DNA from 3 places in the Solibacillus sp. FSL R7-0668 genome. Region 1 is predicted to be linked to each of the others. Evidence: predicted binding sites of a transcription regulator. Region 1 holds the regulator's gene; each other region holds the start of a gene.
What was found. The regulator LexA, encoded in region 1, represses DNA repair genes until DNA is damaged. The targets are predictions, from matches to a motif close to CGAACATATGTTCG.

Region 1 (2,280 bases):
TGAGCTCGCGAATCGTGGACAAAAAGTGAATCATAAAAAGGTTCAACGCATCATGAAAGAACTTGGTTTAAAGTGCGTAGTGCGTATGAAAAAATATAAGTCTTATAAAGGGACAGTCGGTAAAATTGCGCCAAATATTTTAGATCGCAACTTTACAGCTGAAGCCCCAAATGAGAAGTGGGTAACAGATATTACGGAGTTTAAATTATTTGGCGAAAAGCTCTATTTATCGCCTGTTTTAGACTTATTTAATGGCGAAATTATCACGTATACAATCGGCTCAAGACCAACCTATTCGTTGGTTTCTGAGATGTTGGAGAAGGCGTTAGAGCGATTACCAGCGGAACACCAGCTACTGATGCATTCCGATCAAGGTTGGCATTATCAAATGAAACAATATCGCCATGCGCTCCAATCGAGAGGCATTGTGCAAAGCATGTCACGTAAAGGGAACTGTTATGACAATTCGGTGATGGAGAATTTCTTTGGCATCATGAAGTCTGAATTCCTTTACTTAAAGGAATTTGAAAGCGTCGAGCATTTTAAAAAGGAACTTGAAAACTATATACACTATTACAACACGAAACGCATGAAGGCAAAATTAAAAATGAGTCCGGTGCAATACCGAACTCATTTTACCCAAGCTGCCTAAGTGAAATAACCGTGTCTAACTTTTAGGGGTCACTTCAGTCATGTCAGTTGGCGGAGGATTTTTTATTTAATGAATATTACGATACAATCCTACTACTTTACCTAAAATAGTAACTTGATTCACAAGAATAGGGTCCATTGAACTGTTTTCGGGCTGTAGACGGAAATGTGTTTTTTCTTTGTAGAAGCGTTTGACAGTCGCTTCATCTTCCGTAGTCATGGCCACAACAATTTCCCCATTGTTGGCTGTCGCTGTTTTTTTGACGATTACATAGTCTCCATTTAGAATCCCTGCTTCAATCATCGATTCACCCATAATCTCAAGCATAAATAATTCATCCTCAGAAGCGCCATACGTATCAGGTAATGGGAAATATTCTTGAATGTCCTCGATGGCTGAAATTGGCAATCCAGCAGTAACTTTTCCAATTAAAGGAACTTGAATTACACCGGATTTCGGAATTGTTAATGCTTCTTGATCTAATACTTCAATTGCACGTGGCTTTGTAGGGTCGCGACGGATAAGCCCTTTACTTTCTAAACGCGCTAAATGCCCGTGAACAGTCGAACTAGAAGCTAAACCAACCGCTTCTCCAATTTCGCGAACGGATGGTGGATAACCTTTGGCACGTACTTCATCTTTAATAAAATTTAAAATTGCTTGCTGCCTTTTAGAAATTTTTTGTGTCAACGAACTCACCTCTTTATAATACGATTTTCTTAACTACAGTATATCAGTATGTATAAATAAAAGCAAACATAGGTTCGAAAAAGGTGTTGACAAAAACGTATGTTCGTATTATTATGAGAACAAACATTCCGAACATACATTCTTTAAAGGGGTTTTTACGATGAAAAAAATCAAATTAAACAGTTTCACAACAATGGTACTGGCATTTTCTATTATTATGTTTACATTCTTTATCGTTGAAGATGAAAAAATCGAACAATACGAACAGGTGACCATTGCACAGGGGGATACTTTATGGTCGTTAGCAGAAACATATCGTGGTAAAATGGCAAAGAACGATTGGATTCACTTTGTAAAAAAGGAAAATGGCTTACAAGATGAAAAGGTAGTATATGGTCAAGTACTGATGGTCCCTGTAGAGCAGGATTCCAACTATATTGCCAACTTAAATGACGAAGAATCATCAGGAGATAAGACAGTTAAGGTAGCGAGAAATCATGAATCAAAGTAAAGCAGTATTATATTGCCGTGTTAGTACTGAAAAAGACACGCAAGAAACCTCGTTAGTTCGCCAGCAAGAAGAGCTAACAAGCTATGCGAAATCATTGGGCTATTCAGAGCTTTATGTATACAAAGATCAGCATAGTGGGTATGAAGTAGATCGAGATGGATTATTAGATATGCTCGATTTTATGAAAGAGCAGCAAGTAAAAGCCCTATTTGTGCAAGATGAAACGCGCTTAGGACGAGGTAATGCCCGAATGGCCGTACTCCATTTAATTCAAAAATATGAAGCCACTGTTTATACATTAAATGATGCGGGCCCAATCGCATTAAATGAAATGGACACAATGTTGCTTGAAATATTGGCAATTGTTGAAGAATATCAGCGCCGTATGCATAATGCCAAAATACGACGTGGTATGCGCCGTGCTGTT
Region 2 (2,280 bases), 540 kb from region 1:
GGAATCGATAGCCAATCACTAATAGGATGGCATTGATTACAAGACTGACAATACTAGGCGACCATTCCATTACATAATAAAGAATAATCGTTACACCTGTTACACCGCCTTCACCTAAATTGTTTGGAATAACGAATAGGTTGACTCCAAGTGCAAAGAAGAATGCCCCGATTATGATTATCAAAATATCAATTGAAACTTTTTTCATTTTTTACACCACCGTTTAGAACTAAAATTATATCTCTAGTCCATACATTTTAAAATATTGCTAGAGAATAAGATAACGTCAATCGATTTTTTAAATAGTCTGCAAAAGGCTTGTTCCCAATCAATTATTCATAGTACCATCATTTTTAAATTCTGTATAATCAGGGTGCTTATGTACTTCATTAATACAAAAAGAGCGAATCCTATAATAAGAATTCGCTTTTGATAAATAATTATATTAACATCACATATTTATTAGCAAACAGAGCAAGGTACTGTTCAGCATTAGTGATAGATGAGAGAATATGTCAGTCTCCTGTCATTGTTATTAGCTTTGGGCTAACGTCTAAATTCGCATTAATGCGCCATTAGGCTTTGGTAACTCTTGAGCTGTTATCTGATTCATTTTACAAAAATGTTTAAAAAATTGTTGTGCCAATTCACGTTCATTTGGGTCACTTTTCAACGAAACGATATCAAGCAAAATTTGAGCCATCCATAAATTTTTAAAATAACGGTATTTACCTGTATTCCATGTCATTTTTTCGGGGAATTTTTCATTTATATAATATTTCCAGAAAAGCAGCTGATCTGATTCCTGTTCTGTAAGTTGAATTCTATATTTTGAATGAGCAGGAATATTTCCATCTATACAAAGCTTACCGATAAAATCTTCATTCACCATATAGACACCTAAGATACGTCTGTCTTTTTCAGGCATACCGGAATCTATTGCTGTTAATAGGACAGCGCTATTTTGGTGCAAGCGGCTCGGTTTATTTGGCTTTCCTTTGTTATTCCCACTTTTTAATACGCCTGAAAAAACTTCCCACTCAGAAAAGGAACTATTCTTTTCTTCTGTGTCACACCAGAAAACCATTTGTGATTCGGGATGAAGTTTATGATTTTTCATAAGTTTTTCGTGTTCCCAGCGAAGTTCGATTTTTTTACGTTGTAGCTTTTTTTCCTCTTCTTTCTTCGATTCTTCCTCCTTTCGTTCCATTTCCTTTTTCTTTATTATTTTTTCGAGTGAAAGAGCATCACTTTTATCATGTAGTTTTAAGTACTTTCCAAATACATCAGGGAAAACAAACATTTTATTTTCCGAAGCGAAATGTATTTCAATACTAGAATCATTTTGTTTAACTATACTACCCGTACCAAAATGCTTGTGTGTAACTTTCTTATTGATTAGGTTCATTATTCTAGTCCTCCTTATGGAATAAAAATTCGTTTACTATTAGATAGAAAATAAATAATTTTATTCAACTAACTCCTTTCAAAGCTCGCACATTTGTTTTATTTTTTCTTCCGCGCTTAAAAAGGATATTAAAAAAACGTATCCAAATTCTATCTGCAAAAAGGACAGCGGAATTCGAAATACGATTTAAAAAAAGTTATAAGACTATTGTAACATTTTTCTGAAAATTTGTAAAATTATTATTGACAATGTATTTTATTGTGAGGTAAAATAAAATATTTATTCTCTAAAAACCATTGAAGTAACTATGAAATAAATGGCTTCAAAAGTTACGAAACTTCTGGAAGGCACCCATAAATAACCACTTGATTACCGGTGATACGCATACGAGGGCTTTATGATATAAAAATAAGGGGCGGGATTGAAAATGGTCTGTATGATGAAAAAGGGGAATTATTTGCAGCTAATTTTCCAACTATGTCTAAGTCTTTCTTTATGTATGAGCTCTGACAGCTACCAAAATTAAATCGCAATTTATTTCGCCACCCTTTATTAATAACGAAGTAAGTATTTAATCTCGAATTGATTCGAACGGGCATTACTTTATCAACCAATCTCGCGCAGCATTTGCAGGTTTCAACAAGTGCAGTTAGTCAATTGCTTAATAAGCTGGAAAATCAAGGCTATATCGAGCGCACAATTAACCCGAAAAATCGGTCCATTAAATTTAAAAAAAGTAGAGGTGCTTAAGATGGAAGAAAGCCAATTTGATAAGTTAAAACAAAACGTAAAGGAAACAAATGAACATGCCAAGCCAAGGAACATAGAATGGATGATTCGGCAGCTTAAGAAAGGTGAAAAGCTTCCTATGG
Region 3 (2,280 bases), 780 kb from region 1:
AATACGCGCTCGGTCATTTAATAGAGCAGTGGTTAACTCGGCATATTGTGGAAGCGATTGAATGGCGGTCAAATTCCGGTCAATCGTTTTCGCAAAATTTGTTGGTAAATGCTGTGATTCGGTACGAGGATATGTCACAAGCTTTCGTGTCTCGTATAAGCTTTGTGCTACCTTAAGTGTTTCAGCGGATGTCATACCAAAGAGACGATTTGCTTCCTTTTGTAGCTCCAGTAACGAATGCAAGCTTGGCGCATACATCGTTTTGCGCTCCGTTTTTATATCCACAACGATTGCCTCACCTGTTAAACGCTGCAAAATCGCCTGTGCCTGTTCAAGCGTTGCGATTTTATTGGATTTTGATTTCGGATCAAACCAGAGCGCCTTAAAATTGCCTAAATCCAGTTCAATTTGATAGTAGGGCTGTGGGATAAAATTGCGAATCTCCAGCTCACGCCAAACGACAATGGCTAAAGTAGGTGTCATAACGCGCCCTACTTTAATCGTACGACCACCTTTTACCGTAGCCGCACGCGTTAAATTCAAACCGACTAACCAATCGAATATCATGCGATACATCGCCGCATTACGCAAATTTTTTATGAGGACATCTTGCTCATCAATTAAATTTTCAAGTGCCTCTCGGATCGCAGGCTCTGTCGTTTGTGAAGTCCAAAAACGCTTCACTGGTAGTCTACAATTCGCCTTTTTATAAAAGGAATAGAAAATATTTTCGCCTTCCATTCCCGCATCACAGGCATTAATAACAAAATCATAGTGTCCATGCTTTAGCTGGTCAGCAATATTTTTGTAAACGCTCGCCGCTGTTTTTTTCACACGAAATTCATAACGCTCTGGCATCATTGGTAATAACGCGAGGTCCCACTTTTTCCATTCCGCCTTATATTCATGCGGCTCTTTTAACTCCACCACATGTCCTACAAAGCTTGCAAACTCAATCGTATATGGTAAATTCATTTTTTTATATACTTTTTCAATATCACGCATTAGTGAAGGCTTTTCTGCGATGAGTAAGGCTTTTTGCATAGATTCCTCCCCCTTATCTTCCTTTAGTATAAATGGAATTAATCAATTTGCAAGCTAAAACCGAACGTACATACGCAATCAAACTAGATACCTATCAGACGAATTATCCACTTTTACGAGAATTTCACTATACCAATGTAGAAAATGAACATTATAAAATGTTATACTATCTATGTACAAAGGGGGAGTTTAAATATGGGAAAATATAAGCGAACGATTTTTTGGATTATTCCAATTGCCATTTTAGGTCTGTTTTTTTACTTTTTTGGGCCAAAAAAACCAGTGACGGATAACGAATACGTGCAATACATACAGGCAGCCCCAGTTGTTGAAAATAGTAACATCACAACTAAGGCTGCATTTGAAAACTATTGTGAAAAAAGTAAATGGGAGTATTTCCAAACGAAAATGATGGAGCACGTCGTTGAATTTAAAGGCGATTGCAATGTGGGTGGCAAAGTACAATCCGTTAATTTACAATATGTTGTCGAAAAGGGACAAGCTGACTATCGTATCGGTGCAATGTTAGTAGCAGGCACGCAACAATCCGAAGAACAACGAAACGCATTTTTAAATACGGTTCAACAATAATTCATTGGATGGGTGCAGACCCGTCCTTTTTTTGTAGCAAGGCCCGCGCATTTTTTAGCATTTTTGCTCGCCTCTTTTTCATAACATCATAGGAAATCCCTTCAAGCTTTGCCGCATCCTTGATGGAATAGCCCTCATAATATAGCAGCTCAATAATGCGCTGATGCTCAGAAAATAAATGATAATACCATTCCGGCCGTTCCATCTGATGTGGCGCTAATTCTGTAGCTGTATCGGATAAATAGGATAGTTTTTCATCCTCTGTCGACGTTTCATGTTGCGTTACCTTCAATTTGCCCTGAAACTCTCGAACAATCGCATATTTAATCATCATATAGGCATACATTTCAAAATTTCCCCTTGTTTGATCAAACTCCTTAACCGCCTTCCAAATGGCTAAGCGCCCTACTTGCATATAATTTTCTTTTTCCTGAAATAATTTGTACTTCGCAATGACGCGTAAAATTAAATACTCAAACTCACCAATACGTTCATCGACATCTTGCATTGTTCTGCATTCCTTTGAGCTGTGCACAACTGGTTATTCCTAGGTAGCTCCACCATAAAAAAATTGTGCAAATCTGACAAAGTGCAGTTTTTATAAAATTGCTTTTTAAATGGCTTTTTAGCGCCTTTTATCGTATG

Region 2: MKX47_RS15635 (malate synthase) is a predicted target of LexA. The motif match lies at 1,427-1,440, and genes of this name have one in related genera.
Region 3: MKX47_RS08665 (type IA DNA topoisomerase) is a predicted target of LexA. The motif match lies at 1,106-1,119, and genes of this name have one in related genera.

What each region holds. Positions count from the first base shown of each region.
Region 1 covers NZ_JBBOUU010000001.1:2,574,759-2,577,038, reverse strand. The annotation lists gene MKX47_RS12915 (IS3 family transposase) at 1-652, shown strand, start outside; gene lexA (transcriptional repressor LexA) at 719-1,342, opposite strand; gene yneA (cell division suppressor protein YneA) at 1,503-1,853, shown strand; gene MKX47_RS12900 (YneB family resolvase-like protein) at 1,840-2,280, shown strand, end outside.
Region 2 covers NZ_JBBOUU010000001.1:3,112,002-3,114,281, reverse strand. The annotation lists gene MKX47_RS15640 (YitT family protein) at 1-208, opposite strand, end outside; gene MKX47_RS15635 (malate synthase) at 554-1,408, opposite strand; gene MKX47_RS15630 (MarR family transcriptional regulator) at 1,991-2,158, shown strand; gene MKX47_RS15625 (GNAT family N-acetyltransferase) at 2,241-2,280, shown strand, end outside.
Region 3 covers NZ_JBBOUU010000001.1:1,793,196-1,795,475, reverse strand. The annotation lists gene MKX47_RS08665 (type IA DNA topoisomerase) at 1-1,044, opposite strand, end outside; gene MKX47_RS08660 (glucosamine 6-phosphate synthetase) at 1,240-1,635, shown strand; gene MKX47_RS08655 (sigma factor) at 1,637-2,143, opposite strand.